One region of the Dorea acetigenes genome, then DNA from elsewhere that is predicted to be linked to it. Evidence: predicted binding sites of a transcription regulator. Region 1 holds the regulator's gene; each other region holds the start of a gene.
The links. Region 1 encodes HrcA, which represses chaperone genes, less so after heat shock. Its sites were predicted from a motif close to TGTTAGCACTCNNNNNNNNNGAGTGCTAACA; they were not measured.
Positions count from the first base shown of each region.

Region 1 (7,381 bases):
AACTGTCCGAGAGACTTATTGTCTCTTGCAAACTGTCTCTCACCCTGTACGACGTTAATATCTACTGCTGTCTGGTTATCTGCTGCCGTAGAGAAAATCTGGCTCTTCTTTGTAGGAATCGTCGTATTTCTCTCAATCAGCCTTGTTGCAACACCACCCATTGTCTCGATGGAAAGAGAAAGCGGAGTTACATCCAGAAGAAGGATGTCGCCTGCGCCTGCATCTCCGGCTAATTTACCGCCCTGTACAGAAGCGCCGAGCGCTACACATTCATCCGGGTTCAAAGACTTGCTCGGCTCTTTTCCTGTAAGCTGTCTTACCTTATCCTGTACCGCCGGGATACGTGTAGAACCGCCTACCAAAAGTACCTGACCCAGCTCAGAAGCTGTAATTCCCGCATCAGATAATGCTCTTGTCACAGGCTCTGCTGTCTTCTCTACCAGGTCATGTGTCAGCTCATCAAACTTAGCTCTTGTAAGATTCATATCAAAATGCTTCGGACCCTCCGCTGTAGCTGTAATGAACGGCAGATTAATATTGGTTGTTGTAGCAGAAGATAATTCCTTCTTCGCCTTCTCTGCCGCTTCTTTCAATCTCTGGAGTGCCATTTTATCTACAGACAGATCTACGCCTTCCATCTTCTTAAACTCAGCCAGCATATAATCTGTAATCTTCTGGTCGAAGTCATCTCCGCCCAATCTGTTATTGCCCGCTGTGGAAAGTACTTCGATAACACCGTCGCCGATTTCAATGATAGATACATCAAATGTACCGCCGCCAAGGTCGTATACCATGATCTTCTGCTCTTTTTCATTATCCAGGCCATATGCAAGAGCCGCTGCCGTAGGCTCGTTGATAATACGCTTTACATCAAGGCCTGCAATCTTACCTGCGTCCTTGGTAGCCTGACGCTGTGCATCGTTAAAATAAGCCGGAACGGTAATGACTGCTTCCGTAACCTTCTCTCCAAGATATCCTTCTGCATCTGCTTTCAGTTTCTGCAGAATCATTGCGGAAATCTCCTGCGGAGAATATTTCTTACCATCAATTGTCACTTTATAATCTGAACCCATCTCTCTCTTAATAGAAGAGATTGTCTTCTCTGCGTTCGTTACTGCCTGACGCTTTGCCGGCTCGCCCACCAGACGCTCACCTGTCTTTGTAAATGCAACTACGGACGGTGTTGTTCTCGCGCCTTCTGTGTTTGCGATGACTACCGGCTGTCCGCCTTCCATAACGGCAACACAGCTATTTGTTGTACCTAAGTCAATACCAATTATTTTTCCCATGATTCTATTCCTCCTATAATGAATTTAAATTACCAATATTAATTCGCAACCTTGACCATACTGTGTCTCACTACGGAGTCACGATACATATATCCTTTTTGGAATTCTTCGGCTACGATATTTTCCCCGAAGCTCTCATCTTCCACATGCATAACTGCATTGTGGAAATCAGGATTAAATTCCTGACCGACAGCCTCTATGGGCTTTACGCCTGCCTCTTCCAGTGTCGTCATAAGCTGCTTATAAACCTTCTCCATTCCCTGAACGAATGGATTTTCTTTTTCTTCTCCGGCCACCGCTGCAAGCCCTCTCTCAAAATTGTCTACAACCGGAAGAATCTTTTCTATGATATCTTTCGCCCCTACTTCGTACATCTGGGACTTCTCCCTTTCTGTACGCTTGCGGAAGTTATCAAACTCTGCCATCTGACGGGTAAGTTTATCCGTCAGCTCTTCTATTTTCTCATCTTTCTTATCTTTTTTATTCTTTTTCCCGAAAAACTTGTTCTTTTTCTGTCCATCCTCTGACGGTTCTTCCTCAGAACCATCCTCAGGCTCCTGTCCGTCCTCCGGGACATCCTCTGCCGTCTCTGCGCCAGTCTCTTCCTCAGCCGGAGTCTTCTCAGCATTTTCCTGCTGCGCTGCTTTCTTCGCCTCTTCGACGGCTTCTTTCACCATCTCTTCCTGACTCTTCTCCTGATTCATTTCCTGATTTTTATCCAAGGGTCCTTCCACCTTTCTTACACTTTTTTATGGAAAATCGCATCCAGCTCATTCTGCAAATGCTTCAGCGATTTTAATACATGTTCATAATCCATCCGCTTCGGTCCGATAATACCAATTGTTCCCTTCATACCATCTCCCAATTCATAAGTTGCAGTTACAACGCTGCAGTCTTTCATGGTCTGAACCGGTGTCTCATCTCCGATATATACCTGAATTCCGGTATTCTCTTCCTGTGACAGTGTCTGTGTCACCAGTTCGGTAAGCTGCTGCTTCTCTTCAAATGCACTGATGATTTCCTGCGCACTCTGCTTATCCGAAAGTTCCGGATATTTGAAAATATTGGTCGCCCCGCTGGTGTAGATCTGCATATCCTCGTCGATCTGGATAGCATCAGCCACAGCATCCAACACATTACTAATTACCTTACTGTGAATCCCTGCCTGCTCCTTCAGCCTTGCAATCAGCCCCAGATTAATCTCTTCTATGGACATACCATTAAGTGTGGTATTCAGCAACATATTCAGCTTGAGAAGATTTTCACTGCTAAGCTCTTCGCCTACGGTAATGATTTTGTTCTTAATCACATTGCCTCCCAGCACGATCACTGCAATAATCTGCTCTTCATCAACCTGTGAAAGCTGAATAAACTTAATCTTATTAGCACTGTTCATGGGAGTCGAAATCATTGTAGCATAATTGGTGTTGTTCGCGAGAACCTTTGCTGCCTGCTTCAGAAGAAGTTCCATCTTATCTGCCTTCTCAAGCATCTGTTCCTGCATCTCATTGAGCTCCTGCTCCTTCTCCTCCATCAGCATATCTACATATAACCGGTAACCTTTGTCAGAAGGAATCCGCCCTGCGGATGTGTGAGGCTGTAGAATATAGCCAAGCTCTTCCAGATCCGCCATCTCATTTCTGATGGTAGCAGAACTCAGATTCAAATCCGTATATTTGGAAATGGTTCTTGAACCTACCGGCTCGCCTGTTTCCAAATATGTCTGGATGATTGCGTGTAATATTTTCATCTTTCTCTCACCCAGCTGGTCTTTCGCCTGCATCTCTTCGCCTCCTTCTTCTTTCTGTTAGCACTCATTTAATCCGAGTGCTAATCTTTACGACTATTAATTTAGCACTACTGCTTTCATTTGTCAACACTGTTTATATTTTTTTTATTTTGTTAATTGGGGACGTAGTAAAGCGACGCTTTACTACGTCCCCAATTAACATTTGTGGTGTACCCAACTGTCATTTCCCCTGTACCTATCTATCCACTATCCACTTTATTATAAACATCCGTACACAATTTTTCTGCTCTTCGTACACCTATTTTTAATTTCTCGCACAATCTTTTTATGTACTCTTTCCTGTTTTCCTTTTCTTCAAATACCTGATGCAATAACGTCAGCTTCTTTTCTTCATATAACTTTTCTGCAATATATAATGCAAGCTCCATATATTGCAATTTCACATCATCCGAATAATCTAAAAATAATTCTGTTTGCCGTATTCTATGAAAATCTTCAAACTCAGAATAATCACGAAAATGTTCTTTATATATACGAATTGCTTTTGAATCCAATATGCCTGTCGTTTCTGTCATATAATCTGCCATACTGCTATATTTATAGCGCACCGGATTTTTTACCATATTAGCTTTCACAGGATTCAGATGAATATATCTTAAACATGTCCAAAAATATCTGTCATTCTCAATACACTCACTCATGAAACGATTTTGAAAGACATGTCCATTTCGACGATGTTTATAATTATAATAGGATGCGTACTCTGCTAAAACCTTAGCCATGAACAAAGATAATACTTCGATTTCTGCCCGAATGATAAAATGGGCATGATTAGACATAATACAATATGAATATATTTCAACTTCCAGTTTCTCAAGATGTTTTAAAATAATCTTTTTTAAGTAAAGTTTTTCACGCTGCATATAAAATATTTTTTCTTTATTTATTCCTTTTACTACAACATGATAAATACCTGTTGCACTCTTTTTTCGTCTGCATGTTGCCATTTCAGCCCTCCTTCCGTCTAATCAGGTACAGGGCAAAATGCAGTTGGGTACACCACAAATGTTAATTGCAGACGTAGTAAAGCGACGCTTTACTACGTCTGCAATTAACTAGCTCAGTTCCACCTTTGCCGCTTCGTCCGGCTTGAACTCATTCTCCAGATCGTAAATATTATGCCCGGTAGACTCACCCAGCACACGCCCCTCCAGAGAATAACAGCGGATAAAGCGCTTTACGTCAATGCTTGACCAATGCTCTACATCCCAGCTCATATATCCGTCTTCGTCGGATTTTTTCTCTTTCAAGTACAGATCCACCTGGCGTCCATCCCGCATCAACTGAATCAATCCCCGTGTTCCGTCAACTTCTAATTCTACTTTTTTTACTGTGTCATATACTTTCATTTGCATTCCCTCCACTTATGCATTGAGATACTTTTACATCGGTATACGATGATATCACTTATAGAAATTATACATTTTGTTATCTAAAAACTCAATGCTGTTTGCGGATAAATTCCATCCATTCTTTGATTTCTTTTTCTTTGCCGTTATCCCCCGGTTCATAAAACCTGGCATCTTTAATTTCATCCGGCAGGTACTGCTGTTCTACATAGTGATGTGGATAATCGTGAGCATATTTGTAGCCGACCCCATGCCCCAGCTTCTGGGATCCGCCGTAATGTGCATCCTGCAAATGTGCCGGAACTGTTGTTTTATACTGCCTTACATTTTGGGTTGCCGCCGTGATTGCATTCACCGCCGAATTGCTCTTCGGAGCAGTCGCCACATACAGCACCGCCTGTGACAGGATAATCTGTGCCTCCGGCATTCCTACCCGCTCCACTGCCTGAGCCGCGGATACCGCTACCGTCAGCGCCATAGGATCTGCATTCCCCACGTCCTCTGACGCGCAGATCATAATTCTCCTGGCAATAAACTTAATATCTTCCCCGGCATAAAGCATTTTCGCCAGATAATAAACTGCAGCATCAGGGTCTGAACCACGCATACTTTTTATAAATGCAGAAATCGTATCGTAATGATTGTCCCCTGTCTTATCATAGCGGACCACCCGCTTCTGGATACATTCACCTGCCACATCCAGCGTCAGATGTATCTTTCCATCCTCACTCCGTTCTGTGGTAAGAATTCCCAATTCCACTGCATTTAACGCATTTCTCGCATCTCCGCCTGCAATATCTGCAAGAAATTCCAGGGCATCCTCGTCTATCTCTGCATGATAGCTCCCCATTCCCTTTTCTTTGTCATACACCGCCCGTTTCAACAATATTTTAATATCTTCTTTACTAAGAGGATACAATTCAAAAATGCTGGAACGGGAAAGTAACGCTCCATTTACCTCAAAATAAGGATTTTCCGTGGTCGCGCCAATCAGGATAATTGTCCCATCCTCTACAAAAGGAAGGAGATAGTCTTGCTGTCCTTTATTAAAACGATGAATCTCATCTATGAAAAGAATGGTTTTCTTCCGGTACATCCCCTGCAGTTCTTTCGCCTGCTTCACCACTTCTTCCATATCCTTCTTCCCTGCCACCGTCGCATTAATTTGGGTAAATTCTGCACTGGTGGTATTGGCAATTACCTTCGCCAGGGTGGTCTTGCCCGTTCCCGGCGGTCCGTAGAAGATAACGGAACTGATCTTATCTGCCTTAATTGCTCTGTACAGCAGCTTGTCCTTCCCGATAATATGCTGCTGCCCGACCACCTCTTCTAACGTCGTCGGCCTCAATCTGGATGCAAGCGGTGATTCCTTTTCCATATTTTGTTCCCTGACATAGTCAAATAAATCCATAGTTATCCCTCTGGTTCTTCTTTCTCTTTGTTTTCTCTAGTTTCCTGATTCATCCTGTAACCCCGCAAGATCTCTGATTACTTCCCCGGCAATCAAAAGCCCTGCCACCGGGGGCACGAAAGAAATGCTGCCGGGTATGCTTCTTCTGGCGCCGGAAGCTTCTCCCGTCTCCCGTCCGGAAGTATCCACAGGCTTTTCTCTGGAATACAAGACCTTCAGATGCCTGATTCCCCTTGCCCGCAGTTCTTTCCGCATCACCTTGCAGAGCGGACAAACCGAGGTTTTGCTGATATCTGTTATCTCAAATAATTCACCATGCAGCTTGTTGCCGGTTCCCATACTGCTGATTATAGGGATCTGGTATTCCGCAGCCTTCTGTACGAGAGCCAGTTTCGCCGTCACCGTATCGATGGCGTCCACTATATAGTCCACATGCTCTCTGAATAAACAGTCTATATTCTCCGGCATCACAAACATCTCATAGGTTCTTACCTCCGTATCCGGACAAATATCTTCAATTCTTTTTTTCATAACTTTCGTCTTGTATTCTCCAACCGTACTGTGATATGCAATAGATTGCCTATTAATATTTGTCAATGATACCGTATCATTGTCTACCAGAATCAACTTCCCCACACCGCACCTTGCAAGTGCTTCAATACAATGAGAGCCTACGCCCCCCACTCCCAGCACCATCACTGCCGAATCTTTCAGCTTCCCAAGCTTTTCTCTTCCCACTAATAATTCTGTCCTGGAAAATTCATGTATCATGTCTTTTTCTCCACTTCCATTCTTCTGTTATCATTGTCCCACCTTCTATACCCTGATTTTATCAGCAGGCATGGAACCATCAGTTCATAAGCAGCTCATCTACCGTGACGAATTCAAAGCCTCTTTCCGCCAAAATATCCACAATACGCAGCGCAGCTTCTACAGAACTTTTATAACAGTCATGCAATAGAATAATATCATTTTCTTCCGCTTCCGTCACTACCTTATTCACAATTTCATCTACGTTCTCTGTGGTCCAGTCCAACGGATCCACCGTCCACATAACCGGCATTACTTCAAGCTCCAGCTCTAAATCACGCTGCCACAGCCCAAAGGGCGGCCGCATATACTCCGTATGTTTCCCTGTAATTGAATAAATCTCCTGATCCGCATCCATAATTTCCTGATAGGCCGCTTCATTCGATACTTTGGTTATTTCAACATGATGATAAGTATGATTACCGATCAAATGTCCTTCTTCATCAAGCCGCTTTACCAGATCCGGATTTTTCTTTGCATTTTCTCCAATCAGGAAAAAAGTAGCCTTTACTCCCCGTTCTTTCAATCCATCCAAAAGTATAGGCGTCCAACTACTGCTTGGTCCGTCATCAAAGGTCAGCGCAATCTTGGGCGGCTCCGTCACCATGGACGAGCTGACGTAGGCCGCCGCCTCTGCAAATTCTTCTCCCCGGATGATATCCGGTTCCACCTTTCCGTCCACATCGTCTGCATTTTCCATAAGAAATCCTGT
Region 1 is NZ_JAOQJU010000007.1:105,744-113,124, forward strand. It holds gene dnaK (molecular chaperone DnaK) at 1-1,289, opposite strand, end outside; gene grpE (nucleotide exchange factor GrpE) at 1,328-1,993, opposite strand; gene hrcA (heat-inducible transcriptional repressor HrcA) at 2,029-3,072, opposite strand; gene OCV99_RS08235 (transposase) at 3,279-4,046, opposite strand; gene OCV99_RS08240 (hypothetical protein) at 4,155-4,448, opposite strand; gene OCV99_RS08245 (replication-associated recombination protein A) at 4,540-5,859, opposite strand; gene OCV99_RS08250 (tRNA threonylcarbamoyladenosine dehydratase) at 5,896-6,630, opposite strand; gene OCV99_RS08255 (polysaccharide deacetylase family protein) at 6,710-7,381, opposite strand, start outside.

Region 2 (7,381 bases), on a different contig from region 1:
GAGCCGGTGAAGATTTATCCGCAGCTTCTGAAGAATGTCCGTGTGGCTGATAAGAAGACGGCGCGGGAGAATCCGGAAGTCGTGAAGGCTGTGGACGCAGTTGCCACGGCTCTGGGAGATGATGGAAGGATTCTCGTAAGAGAGAGCGGCACAGAACCGGTAATCCGTGTGATGGTAGAGGCGGCAACCGACGAACTGTGTGACAAATATGTTATGCAGGTGGTTGACGTGATGGAAGCGGAGGGTCTGATAGTCGGATAAATCCGGCTGCATTGTTCATCTGGAATCCGGTAATACTAATTCCTCAGAAGGAGGAATAAATGTTATGTATAAATTTTTACCGATTACAGATGTATACGCCAGAGAAATTCTGGATTCCCGCGGGAATCCTACGATAGAAGTAGAAGTGCTTGCCGCAGAGAAGTATCTGGGAAGGGCGTGCGTGCCTTCCGGCGCTTCTACGGGGAAATATGAGGCCGTAGAGTTAAGAGACAGAGAGAAGCGCTACAATGGGCTGGGAGTGGAACAAGCCGTTGACAATGTGAATGCGAAGATCGCTCCCGCAATTGTTGGGATGAATGTACTTTGCCAGGCGGATCTGGACAAAGTTCTGCTTCGTCTGGACGGGACAGAGAACAAGAAGAATCTGGGAGCCAATGCTTTGCTGGGGGTCTCCATGGCAGCGGCAAGAGCGGCGGCAGAGGCGCTGCAGGTTCCGCTGTATTCCTATCTGGGCGGAACCAATGCGAAGAAGATGCCGGTTCCCATGATGAATATTATGAATGGCGGAAAGCATGCGGATAACACCATTGATATCCAGGAATTTATGATTATGCCTGTGGGTGCATGCTGCTTCAAAGAAGGACTCCGTATGTGCGCGGAAGTTTATCATTCCTTAAAGGAACTGCTGCGTCTGCAGGGACTTAGTACGGCAGTGGGGGATGAAGGTGGATTTGCCCCTAATCTTCCGGATGCAAAGGAAGCGCTCCGGTTCATTGTGGAGGCGACGGAACTTGCCGGGTACCAGCCAGGCAAGGATGTTGTGATTGCACTGGATGTGGCGGCATCGGAATTGTATGAGAAGAGCTTTCGGAAATATATTTTTGAAGGCGAAGGAAAAATGCATGGGCACAAGGTAATCCGTTCGGCAGAAGAGCTGATTGAGTATTACGAAGAACTGGCAGAAGAATTTCCGATTGTTTCCATTGAAGACCCATTGGATGAAGAGGACTGGGACGGCTGGGAGCTTCTGACTACCAGGCTGGGACGGCATATGCAGCTTGTGGGTGATGATTTATTTGTTACAAATACCAGACGTCTGGAAAAGGGAATCAGGAGCGGTGTTGCCAATGCGGTTCTTGTGAAGGTCAATCAGATTGGAACTTTGACGGAAGCTTTTGATGCGATTGAGATGGCGCAGAAAGCGGGATACCGGGCGGTTATCTCCCATCGATCAGGAGAGACTGAGGATGCATTGATTGCGGATATTGCTGTGGCGTTTAACACCGGGCAGATTAAGACAGGGGCGCCTTGCCGCTCCGAGCGTGTTGCCAAGTACAATCAGCTTCTGAGGATTGAAGAAAGGCTTAGTGAGATTGCGGAATATGAAAATCCATTTCAGGAGTCTGAATAGTAATGCAAAAATATTAACGAAAAAGTAACTGGAATCTCTTGATATATTCGGAGGCTTGTGCTAGAATATACGTGGTTTAACCACAGGAGGTGTGAAAGATGGAAATTCTGAAGATGGTATTGATGATTTTGTTTGCAATAGACTGTATCGCATTGACGGTAATCGTATTATTACAGGAAGGTAAGTCAGCAGGACTGGGGACGATCGGTGGTATGGCTGATACTTACTGGGGACAGAACAAGGGACGTTCCATGGAAGGAACACTTGTAAAGTCCACGAAGTTTTTAGCAATTCTTTTCGTTGTACTGGCAGCAGTATTGAACTTGAATGTATTTGCTTAAAGAAGTGTATGTATGAATCTGAAGATGTTGGGACACTCTTGTAATAAGGGTGTCTCTTTGTGTATATGAGAGAATGGATGCGGGATAAGTAGGAAAGGGGTGGCAGAATGGATGAGACATTTGAGAAACGAAAAAAAATCATATATGAATTTCTGTGTGATGATATATATGTGCCTATGAAACTGAAGGAGCTTGCCGTTTTGCTGCAGGTTCCGAAGGAGCAGAAAGCAGATTTAAAAGCAGTAATGGATGCGTTGGTAGAAGAAGGCAAGGTCTGTTTGTCTAAGAAGGGGAAGTACTGCAAAGGCGAAGCAAAAAGGCTGACGGGCGTATACCAGGCGCATCCCAGAGGCTTTGGCTTTGTGACTGTAGACAATGAAGAAGATATTTTCATCGGCGAGGAAGATACCGGAGGAGCTTTCCAGGGCGACACGGTGGAGATTGCGATTATAAAAGCGCCGGAAGGCAGACGCAGGGAAGGAAAGGTTCTGCGTGTGGTATCTCGCGGCGTAACAAAGCTGGTGGGACTTTTCCGGATACAAAAAGATAAGAACTATGGATTTGTGATTCCGGATAGCCAGAAGTTTGCCCGGGATGTGTTTGTTCCGGTGGAGCACGCCAAAGGAGCGGTAAACGGGCATAAAGTAGTAGTAGAGCTGACATCCTGGGGAGATGAAAATAAGAAGCCGGAGGGAAGGATCGTGGAGATTATCGGGCATATCAATGACCCGGGAACCGATATCCTGTCCATTGTGAAAAGTTATGACCTTCCCGTGGAATTCCCGGAAAAAGTCCTGAACCAGGCAGAGAGGACGGCGGATGTAGTTAGCGAAGCTGACCGGGCAGGGCGTAAAGATTTAAGAGACTGGCAGATGGTGACGATTGATGGGGAAGATGCGAAGGATCTAGACGACGCTGTTTCTATTACGAGAGACGGAGAGCATTATCTTCTGGGTGTTCACATCGCCGATGTGACAAATTATGTGCAGGAGCGCAGCGCCCTTGACAGAGAAGCCCTGAATCGTGGGACGAGTGTATATCTGGTGGATCGTGTAATCCCCATGCTGCCCCATAAGCTGTCTAATGGCATTTGTTCCCTCAATGCCGGAGTGGATCGATTGGCACTTAGCTGCATTATGACCGTTGATAAAAAGGGGAATGTTATCGACCATGAGATTGCTGAGACGGTAATTCGTGTAGATGAGCGCATGACTTACACCAGTGTGAAGAAAATCCTGGAAGACAAAGATCCGGAGGAGAGCAGGAAGTATGAAAAGCTGGTGCCTATGTTTGAGCTGATGGAAGAATTGGCAGATATTCTGCGGACAAAGCGTCACAGGAGAGGATCGATTCACTTTGATTTTCCGGAGACGAAGATCGTACTTGACAAAGAGGGACGGCCTTTGGAGCTTAAGCCTTATGACAGGAATGTGGCGACAAAGATTATCGAGGATTTCATGCTTCTTGCCAATGAGACGGTGGCAGAAGACTATTATTGGCAGGAACTTCCCTTTGTGTACCGGACTCACGAAGCGCCGGATGAAGAAAAGATGAGGAAACTAGCCACATTTATTAATAATTTTGGGTATACCATGCATATTGGTGTAAATGAGATTCGTCCCAAGGAAGTGCAGAAGCTGTTGACAAAGGCAGAGGGAAGACCGGAAGAGAGTTTAATTAGCCGCCTGGCGCTTCGTTCTATGAAGCAGGCAAAATATACGCCTGAAAATACCGGGCATTTTGGGCTGGCGGCGCCTTACTACACCCATTTCACCTCGCCTATAAGGAGATACCCGGATTTGCAGATTCACCGGATTATCAAGGATAACCTGCGGGGAAGAATGAATGCGGCGAAGATAGAACATTACCAGAGTATTTTGCCGGAAGTAGCAAAGCATTCCAGCGAGACGGAGCGCAGGGCTGAAGAAGCAGAACGGGAGACCGTTAAGCTGAAAAAAGTGGAATATATGGCAGAACGTATCGGAGAAACCTTCGAGGGTGTAGTCTCCGGTATTACTAAATGGGGAATCTATGTAGAACTTCTTAATACGGTGGAGGGTCTGGTGCATGTGGCGAATATGTATGACGACCATTACGATTATTATGAAGACCGCTGTGAGATGGTAGGAGAGCATACAGGTAAGGTATATAAGCTGGGACAGAAAGTGTATGTTCGGGTGATTGGGACGGACCGCCTGTCACGGACCATTGATTTTGAGATTATAGATGAAGGAGAAATGGATGATGGCGAAGAGCAGTATGAAAATGATTGCCAATAATAAAAAAGCATACCATGATTATTTTATCCTGGATACCTATGAAGCAGGAATTTCACTTGCCGGCACGGAGGTGAAGTCCCTGCGTATGGGCAAATGCAGTATTAAAGAGTCGTTTATTAGAATCGACAAAGGAGAAGTATTTATTTATGGAATGCATATCAGCCCTTATGAGAAAGGGAACATTTTTAATAAAGATCCCTTGCGGGAGCGGAAGCTTCTGCTGCATAAAGCGGAAATTAATAAACTTTTCGGAAAAATTAAGGAAAAAGGTGTTGCTATTGTGCCTTTAAAGGTATATTTTAAAGGCAGCCTGGTAAAAGTCGAGATTGGGCTTGCAAAAGGTAAGAAGCTTTATGATAAGCGGCAGGACATTGCTAAGAAAGACCAGCAAAGAGAGGCAAGCCGGGATTTCAAAATCCGCAATCTGGGTTAAGATGCAGGATAGAAAGATACGGAGGAGAATGAAGAATGGCATATTGTGTAAAATGTGGGGCGAAGGTAGACGATAGTATGCGCTTCTGCCCGGAATGTGGGGCAGAGATTCCTGTGCCCGACAGAAAAGAGGATCAGGAAGTTTTTAATCCTTATCAGGAATACAGGCGTGCAGACGAAAACAACACACAGCAAGATGGAACAGCGTATTTTGATCCGCAGGACGTCCGTGCTAACAAGGGAATGGGAGTGGTATCTTACATAGGGATTCTTGTTCTTATCCCGCTGCTTGCAAGAAACAAGAATTCAGAGTATGCAAAATTCCATGCAAATCAGGGATTGGTACTGTTCATTGTATCAAGTGTCATAGACCTTCTGGATGGAGATTGGATATTTGGGCTGCATTCGTGGATTAACTTTGGCGGCAGTGTGTTCTCCTGGGTGTTTGATATCCTGAGTTTTGCGTGCTTTATTTTAATGATTGTGGGCATTGTGACAGCGTGCAGAGGAGAGAGGAAGGAATTGCCGTTTATTGGGAAAATAAGAATACTGAAATAAAAAAAACCAGGGAGCCGGAAATTCCGGTTCCCTGGTTTTCTCAAGGGATTCTTATTCAATAGTAATCAGCTTCGGCTGCTCTTCTTGTTTCTTTACTTCCTTCGGGAATTGCAGTTTTAATACACCGTCAGTAAAAGCTGCCTTAATATCTTCCTGTGTCAGCTCTTCGCCTACATAGAAGCTTCTGTTGCAGGTTCCGGTATAGCGTTCTTTGTGGATGCAGTTTCCTTTGGCATCTTTCTCTTCCTTTGTCTCATTCTTGTGAGCAGTAATGGTAAGGTATCCGTCCTTCAAATCTGCTTTAATGTCTTCTTTTGCGTATCCCGGAAGTTCCATTTCTACTACATAATTGCCGTCTTTTTCGTGAATGTCTGTCCTCATAACCTGAGAAGAAGATCGTTCATAAGAACGGGTGAAAAATGGGTCGTTCCACATGTCATCGAATAAAGTATTGATTCCTCTGTTTGCAAGTAACATAAGTCATTCCTCCTTGAATATATGCCTTGCCGGATAAGGATTTTCTGGCAAGTGACTGTCAGAATTTCCGGCTGGTTTGCTTTGTTTTATTTGTTATAGTTATTATATAACACATTATGTTAGCACTGTCAATAGGTGAGTGCTAATTTTTTAAATTTTTTTGCGGACTGAATCCAGGATACGTTTATTCCCAATGATATTTCCGGGATTGAAGATCCCAGTATAAGTTGTTGCCGAAGAAAAATACTGCTGTTACAGCAACGACTGTCAGGGTAATTCCCCAGCCATTTCCATGGATTACAAAGCTGTCTAAAGGCAATATGAGCCAAACTAAGAGTAGAAGGAAGAAGACTGTATAGATAAGACCCTTCCATTTCTTTGCATGTCGGTTGTAGATAATTCTTTTTTGGAGCGTATGCTGGATGAAGTCCTGTAAAAAAGCGATGATGATTCCATAAGAGAGTACGCTCCATGTAAGGCCATAATTTTTCGGACATCCGTCCGCTATGAAAAACGTAAGATGAAAAATGCATATAATCACTGCCATATCCTTAAGGGAGAGAAGAAAGTGTTCAAAATGATTTTTCTTCATTGCACCTTCCATCAAAGTATTGCAGAATTCCCTTTCCGGCACACCAAGCATATCTTCTAGTGATCCCTGGTTCTTCTCTGCCTGTGCGGCAAGACCAATCAAATCCTTTTTCACAACTTCCAGTTCAAATAAAGAGATATTATGTGCAGAAATGTACTGTATCATTCTGTCAAGCATGGCATAATTGGCATCGCTCAATTCCAGGCTGTTATCAATATTCTCCTGGCGTAGTTTTTGGTAATTATTATAAAAAAGTCCCATATCTCATCCTCCTATTCAAAAATTCGTTCTACAGCAGCAGTAATTTCCTTCCAGTTGTCATAAAAGCTTTTCAGATACAGCCTGCCATCCTCTGTCAAGTGATAATATTTTCTCTTGGGTCCCAAAGGGCTGGGTTTGAATGTGGCTTCAATCAGTGATTTCTTTTCCAGACGTAAAAGAAGAGGGTATAAAGTTCCTTCTTTAATATCGGAAAAACCATATTCCTGAAGCTGTCTGGCAATCTCATATCCATAGGTTTCATCCTTTTCCAGAATTTTTAAAATACAGTTTTCCAGGATCCCTTTCATCAACTGTGATTTTTCCAAAAAAGATACCTCCTTTCAACTACCTTGCATTACATAGTTCCTGCCTTTACTATAGCATATAAAACACTACTTTGCAATACAAAGTAGCAAAAAATCAGTCTTGACATTTGAAAGGTGTATTCATATAATAGTTATACGCAAGAAACATCTGCGAACCAGCGAGATAAGCTTACTATCAGGGCTTGTACTGGTTTCGACGGGGGTTCGGAAGTTGGAGAAGCCATCCGTAGCGGGACACTACGTTAAAAGTTCCATCTAAATATAAACGCAGATAATGAATTAGCGTACGCTGCCTAATTAGGCGGCAGTCGGCCTCGGGTCATCCGCTGCCTGAGTAACCGGCTTCAATGAGGCGGAGCACTTCGTTCCCGAAGCTTTGAGGGAATGGAAGAACTTATGAAGCTACTGAAGTCTTAAGCCTGTCATTAGGCGTGAGACAGAGGGAATGTCAAAGTAATGACTGTGATGGGAGATGCTCGAAT
Region 2 is NZ_JAOQJU010000038.1:13,837-21,217, forward strand. It holds gene glmM (phosphoglucosamine mutase) at 1-261, shown strand, start outside; gene eno (phosphopyruvate hydratase) at 326-1,633, shown strand; gene secG (preprotein translocase subunit SecG) at 1,732-1,974, shown strand; gene rnr (ribonuclease R) at 2,082-4,253, shown strand; gene smpB (SsrA-binding protein SmpB) at 4,219-4,686, shown strand; gene OCV99_RS16815 (zinc-ribbon domain-containing protein) at 4,722-5,243, shown strand; gene OCV99_RS16820 (Hsp20/alpha crystallin family protein) at 5,295-5,720, opposite strand; gene OCV99_RS16825 (hypothetical protein) at 5,905-6,573, opposite strand; gene OCV99_RS16830 (PadR family transcriptional regulator) at 6,585-6,899, opposite strand; RNA gene ssrA (transfer-messenger RNA) at 7,078-7,381, shown strand, end outside.
Region 2: the regulator HrcA is predicted to act here: its motif matches at 5,838-5,868, upstream of OCV99_RS16820 (Hsp20/alpha crystallin family protein).

Region 3 (7,381 bases), on a different contig from region 1:
TTAAAACCAGCACATAAATGACCACCGTTTGTCTGCAGGGCCTCATCTACGCTTTGAAAAGCTTTGCCGCTCTGTCCATTATTGGAAGTCATTACAAGGAACACATAGCTGTCCGCCCTGACTTTCACTTTCACGAGAATCTCTTTTACAATCCATGGAATATCTCCCATATAGGTAGGAAAAATAAAACCTACCATATCATCCGGGCATTCTAATGGCATGTTCCTGTACTTTATAAGCCCTTCAACTGGTGTCTTCAGAATTCTTCCAAGTTCTTTTGCTGCCCAGAGTGAATTTCCGGTTCCTGTAAAACAATAAATCATAGTCTCTCCTTCTTTCTCACAATATAATCTTATGCGGCCTTATTTCCGGATCATGGGTTGCCAAAATCTCCATACACTCCTTTTTCTGTGACATGTCATGAACCCATTTTAATGATGCTTTCGCCTTATCTTTGTTTACCATAATGCCGGGCAAACACATCTGTTCCCAGGACTGGCGGTTGTAACAGGCATCTGCAGTAATCAGGACAAATTTCCCCTGGTTTTGGATAAGCACACCCGTTGTTCCTGCTGAATGCCCGGACACATCAACGAACTGCACCGTTCCATCCTGAAAGACATCAACGCTTCTCCCATGCGGTCCTAATCCTGTATTTTCCATATGAATCGGCTGAATGGCTATGTTTTCCCACAACTTCCTATTATATCGGATGTCTCCTTTCTCAACCGCACACAGTTCTGCATCACTGGCACAAATACACTTTGCGTCTTTTACAAGCTCCAGACCACTGACATGATCCACATCCAGATGAGTCAGCAGCACATAGTCCAGTTCTTCAGAAGATAACCCCAACGCTTTTAATTGTTCAGTAACCGCTTCTCCGACCGGTAGAAGTGCTTTGCTGGCAATGTTCAATTTCCATGAAAGATGCTTCTTCTGATCCTGCCGTACCTGTGTATGCCACCCTGTATCTATCAAAATTTTCCCCTTTGGATGCACAATCAGATATACATATACCGGAAGCCATACTTGATGCTTTTTTCCCCGCAGTATCCCCGAATAGGCAAAAGGATTTCTGGATTTCCTTTTATCTGGTACTGTTTCGTCTGTTCCCACTGTTCCGCAGCGCATTGCATAAATTTCTATCCGGTTCATTCCATCACTCTCCACTTCTACTCAAGTATTATACATAATTAATAATAATCATAATGATACTCATGGCAGCAAGGCCAAAACCAAGGGTACGATTCATAACCTTTGCCGAAGCTTTATTTGCAAATTTTGCTGTGAGCATTGCACCAATTAACGTAAAAATAATACATAGGACAAGAATCGAATAATCCGTCACTCCATCCCCGATTGCAAAATGAGACATGGCTCCGGTCAAAGCAGTAAAGGTCATAATAAATACACTAGTTCCCACAGCGGTTTTCAGTTCATAACCCAATACACTAACCAGAACCAGAAGCATCATCATGCCTCCACCCGCACCTACAAATCCGCAAATCAGTCCGACCGCTATTCCACAAGCAACCGACTGTATCGCTGCTTTCTTTTTACTCCGGTTCTTGTTGCTTTCCTTTGCCTCCATGACTGGCCGGAAAATGAATTTCACGCCCGCGAACAGTGTCATAAACATGGAAAACCCACCCATTGTAGTCTGTGGGAGAAAAGAGGCGGCATAGCTTCCGACAAGGGTAAAAATCAAAACGGAAATAAGCATAATCATCCCATTTTTAACATCAATATTTTTGTTTTTCTTATAGGTATACGCCGATGCTGCCGAAGCAAGCACGTCCGATGCCAACGCAATACCAACAGCTTCATAAGCGTTTACGTGAAGAAACGTAATCAGCATCGGCGAAATTACCGCAGCTGCGGAGAGACCTGCAAGACCGGTTCCGAAACCTGCTCCTGCTCCGGCCACTAAACAAACCAATACTTTTTCCAGCATAAGGTATTCTCCATCACCTTTCCATTTTTATAAATCTTTTCCACTTCTGTCCGGCAATTCTTCCATAATGCGCTTCGCATGTCCAATCATCTCCAAAAGACGGTTCATTGCCTCAGTATCGGCATCAAAATAATAATAATTTTTAGTTCCCTCACGCCGCATTTTCAAAATACCGGCCTCCTTAAGTATCTGTAGATGATGGGATACAGCAGGGCGGGAAAGATGGGTTTTCTCCGTGATTGTGCCTACCCGGACGCCGCCGCAATGCTCCATTCGCATCATTTCCAGCATAAGATGCTGACGATTCTCATCCCCAAGGGCCAACAGTATCTTCTGGCAACCTTCAAATTCCTCTGCCAGTCGATTGATATCCTCTCTGTGTTCTGACATGATTGCGACCTCCTTTGTTCATTTACTCAAACCATTGTACTATATTTTGTTCAAAAAATATTATTGGTAAAGAAAATCGAGACAATCAAATTATTGATTAAGGAATTAAAGGAGAAAGCGCAATCATTTTATCGGCAGATTCCTTTACGTTTCCGCCATAACCAAATGCATCCTTAGCAGTACAACGCTAAGTGTCTTTTTGAACATAGGCTTTCTCTTTTATTCCACAAGTCCAAGGCTCTGAAGCCACGGCTCGATATCATTCTGGAGACTGTTTCCAATGTCATCGCTGGAACTGGTGCAGAAAGGAATGATGGTCTTGCCTGAGAAATCATTCTCTGCAAGGAAGGTTGCTATCATAGCCGGAGCTTCATCCTACCATATTGCGTAATCAAATTGATACAATTTCAAAATCGGAGCTATCGTTTTTTGAATATGCGAAAACGCCCATGGTTAGGGCGTTTTCTGTATGATGGGATGCACCCTCGTAGGTGCTATTATCGTTTTTCGAGTAGGGATTGTACCTTTTTCGTGAGTAAGAAGGCAAAAGTTTAACGATACTATCGTTTTGAGAGTAGGAATCGTTAAATTTGCACCCTTGGAGTTGAAAATGCACCCTATCGTTAAATTATTGATTTGACAGGATTTCCACATTCATAAAATTTCTTTAATGGCTGACAAAGAAATCTATAAATCCATATTGGGTCTGACAAAATTTTATGAACGAAATGAAAATCATAAGGACTTCAATTCTTTCCATCTTTGTATCAGACGGGTGTGCCAGTCCATTCCTCGTTATTCTAGTAAAATTCGCATATACTTGGAAAGCCACCCTATCAACTGATGGCAACATATCTTTAAATTGCTGATCCTGCACGTTATTTTTTATTAGGTCAAAATACTTTTTATAACAACTGAATTTTGCAGATGCCATTCTAATACTAGATATCTCTGTTTGCATTTGTGCATACTCATTTGTGAAATTTCTGGACAAATATCCTAACAGTGCATCTATTTGTTCATCTATTATTTTTTCGCTGGAAAGCCCCAACATTATTACTGCCGCTTCCATGCAATTAGCATTGTAACACTGTAACGCCTCTTTAATATAAAACTTTACCCATTCTGAGATACTGGGTATATTCTTAATCTTTTCAAAATATCCGTCTACATCATATGGCAGTATTTCATGTTCTTCTAAACATTTAAGTCCATATTGCGTAACATGAAAACTTGGTAAATTAGGACCATAATTCCCTATGGCTCCAGGCGCTATAATCCCCTGATTAAGCAATAAATGAAACTGCTCATAAATATTTTGTATGTCGCTATAGCTGAAATTTGTCGTACTATGCGCATGCAGCATAAGACCACTTCCGCCCCACGCAGCTCCATGCAAAGGAATATCTGATTCTATCAGCCCCCTTTTTATTGCCAACCCTTCCATTAGACGATATAAATCTGATTGTGTTCCCTGATATCCATATTTCTTGAATGTTTTTCCTTCAGAATCAATATCATCTGCTTCATATGCCAAAGTATCTAACATTAAATTTCTAATTTCTATCGATGATAAAACTCTCGTTTCTTCCGCCATTAATCTCACGCATCCTCTCAATATTAATGCACTAACTGTAAAATCTCCACAGTTCTCTGATCCCGTTCCCCATGGAAGAACTTGTCCAATACCTTCTGGAATACTTCACATTCCGGTTTTGCCAGAGCAAATAAGGTCATGGAAGATTTCAGTTTCAAGTTATCCGGCCGGCCCATCACTTCGTCCGCATCATTGGATTTTATCTCCAGAAGTGCCTGAGATATTTCAATCAGATTCGTTCCAAGCGTGTAATCTTCCATATATGCTTTCGCTTCTTCCATATTCTTAATAGCATAATACCGGGCAGTCTCACTGTAGCCAAGCCCCGCTATCTGCGGAAAAATAAACCACATCCAATGGCTGCGCTTCTTCCCGGATTTTATCTCCTGCAAGGCAGTTTGATAATAAGTCTGCTGTGCGATTAAAAATCGCTCTAAATTGTTATCCATTCTCTGTTGCCTCCTCTGTTTGCCATTATTCTACCACAGGTCAGGCTTTTTTCCTACCACAAACAAAAAAAGCCCGGAGCCGGACGGTTTCACACACACCGCGCCGAACTCCGGGCTGCCTGGTTTTAATTTATATTAAGAGGTGCCGTTATCCCTCGATGGCAATATATTTCTTTTCTTCAACCTCCGGCTTCCTTGTTTCTGCCTTCGGAATGCTCAGTTTCAATACCCCGCTTTCATATTTCGCATGAATATCTTCCTGCTTTACATCCTCCCCGACATAGAAAGACCGGCTCATGCTGCCTGCATAACGCTCCCGGCGGACAAATCTGCCTGTTTTCTTTTCCTTCTCGTCCTTGTCAAGCCCCTTCGCCGCGCTGATTACCAGATAGCCATCTTTCAGCTCCAGGGAAAGTTCGTCTTTCTTAAAGCCTGGCAGATCAATGTCCACCTCATAGTGGTCGTCATGTTCCTGCACATCGGTCTTCATCATATTCGCCGCATGGCGTCCATACAGTTTCCGCTCCGCTTTACGCATCGCCTTATCGTCAAAGGACGGGAAATCAAAAAAGTCATCAAAGAAATCGTCAAATAAGTTCTCTCCAAAAATACTAGGTGTCATCATAAGTCATCGCTCCTTTTCCTAATTAAAAACATCTTGTTAATTGGAACTGGGGATGATTGGGAAGAAACCGGAACCCTTTTCTGGTTCCTTTCTTTCCTTCTCCTTTGTTCTATCTGTGTTATAACACTTTTATTAGCACTCGTCAAGAGTGAGTGCTAATAATTTTTGTGAATTTTCTGTGAACTGTTATTCACACGTATGTAATTAACCCAAAAACTATCTGCTTTTATATCCATGCTTTTTCCCACCTATTTCGCATACCGCACTTCTATTTCATAATCTCCCTCGTCATACTCCACCTGCAGTTCATAATCCCCGATCTGCACACTTCCGTCATCCACAGCGTAAAACTTCTGTCCTTCTGCGTCAAAGATCACGAATTCTTCTACCAGCTGGTTTTCAACTGTTTCTAACATCTCCCGGATACAGTCATCACAAAATAACGATTTCATTCTCTGGACGCTGACAATCCCTCGTCCCCTCTGCACTGTCACAGTTCCTTCCTTATTCTCCGGAGTTTTTGTGATATGCAGACTTGTCTGGCTTACCTCATCATATCCAAAGCTCATGCTCATGTAACCATATTCGCCAGCGTCCGGATTCGCCCCTTTTTCAAATAAATCTAGGTCATACAGTTCTCCCGTATTGGTACACACAAGGTACACCTGTGACGGGAACCCTTCTCCGCATGTCCGGCAGATGTCTGCCGTATTGGGAATATAACGGATATAGTTCTCTATTTCCTGCCCATATTCAGAAAACACCAGGTCATGCCGTATGGTCTTTGCAATCTCCTCATATTCATCCTTCGTGGCAGAACCCATATATGTGGCTACCATTTCCATAAGTTCTTCCATATCTTCGCTGTTCTGGCGGCTCACCCGGATGTTACTGAACGCAATCGAAAAACTGCAAAGGGCGACCACGGACATGCAGACCATAAAAGCTCCATACCACAGTTCCCTTTTATCCGACTGGCTCAAATGCTTCACATAAGGATCATACTCATCATCCCTCCAGAATTTCCTCCATTTTGCCTTTATCCATTGGCACAACCTTTTCATACTCCACACCTTATCACTTTCTTCACTCTTATCACTCTTTCTTTTGTTTTCACTACTCTTACAATATAAAGTGCTATCACTTACCTGTCAAGTGACTGTATATTTCACATCCAATTTCGATTACCATTTACCTATACTAAAATTGGAGGACAGGGAATATGGCAACCAATAAAAGAGTATTTACTTTACGTTTGTCAGATGAAGTATTCGATAAAATCGGCATTCTGGCTACCAGCGAACACCGCTCCTTAACCAACTATATTGAATACATACTGATCAAACATTTAGAAGATGTGGAAAAAGAGCATGGAGAAATTAAAATGGAAGAATAAAGACTGCCATCTGTGTCTACTTTTTCACTTTTTGATGTAAAGTGCTATCACTTAGCTGTCTAGTGAACGTATAAATTTACCGCATATTGGTATACCATAAATTCATACCCGGAACGGAGGGCAAGGGAAATGGCAACCAACAAGCGTGTATTTACTCTGCGTCTGTCGGACGAAGTGTTTGACAAAATCGGGATTCTTGCTACAGATGAACACCGCTCTATGACGAATTACATTGAATATGTACTGATCCAGCATCTGGAGCAGATAGAAAAAGAACGCGGGGAGATCAAGACAGACCAGATACAATAACAAAATTAAGATAACCAGGTCAGTTTGATATACCTGGTTATTTTTATTGAAAAAAAACTGGCAGTTACTTCATAGTTGCAACTGCCGGTTTTTTCACGTTTCAAAACTATATCCGTACCCACCAACGGTCTTTATGTTGTATTTATTCATTTCCCATTTTTCTGAGTATCTGGCTAATCAACTGCCACCTTCTCCAGCCCCTTTCCACATTTTCATATGGACACATATTCCTTTATCGATAATAATAAACAAGACGGCATTTCAATTTATAGTTCAGCTATTTGAAATTTTATAAAATAATAATGTCACCGCATTAAGCTCTATGGTGTGTTCTATATAAAGAGGTAAAGATGATGAGAGCAGAAACATTATTTACTGAGCATATGGATCTTCTTTATCGAATGGCGCTATTCATGCTATCAAATACCCATGACGCTGAAGATGCCGTTCAGGAAACCTATGTGAGATATTTATTAAAAAAACCAAAGTTGAAAGATGAAGAGCATGCAAAAGCGTGGTTAATGCGCGTCTGCATCAATATATGCAAAAACCAAATCCGATACTGGAAACGTCATCCTTCTTCCCCTATTAGTGAAACGGATATATCTGAAACCACTTTAGGTGAACAGGAAATTTTGAGGGAGATTTCCTTATTACC
Region 3 is NZ_JAOQJU010000008.1:16,470-23,850, reverse strand. It holds gene OCV99_RS08440 (EFR1 family ferrodoxin) at 1-323, opposite strand, end outside; gene OCV99_RS08435 (N-acyl homoserine lactonase family protein) at 340-1,158, opposite strand; gene OCV99_RS08430 (sulfite exporter TauE/SafE family protein) at 1,187-1,957, opposite strand; gene OCV99_RS08425 (ArsR/SmtB family transcription factor) at 1,985-2,347, opposite strand; gene OCV99_RS08420 (flavodoxin) at 2,567-2,707, opposite strand; gene OCV99_RS08415 (hypothetical protein) at 3,015-3,944, opposite strand; gene OCV99_RS08410 (DUF1810 domain-containing protein) at 3,968-4,393, opposite strand; gene OCV99_RS08405 (Hsp20/alpha crystallin family protein) at 4,542-5,018, opposite strand; gene OCV99_RS08400 (hypothetical protein) at 5,267-6,082, opposite strand; gene OCV99_RS08395 (hypothetical protein) at 6,241-6,414, shown strand; gene OCV99_RS08390 (hypothetical protein) at 6,544-6,723, shown strand; gene OCV99_RS08385 (RNA polymerase sigma factor) at 7,074-7,381, shown strand, end outside.
Region 3: the regulator HrcA is predicted to act here: its motif matches at 5,149-5,179, upstream of OCV99_RS08405 (Hsp20/alpha crystallin family protein).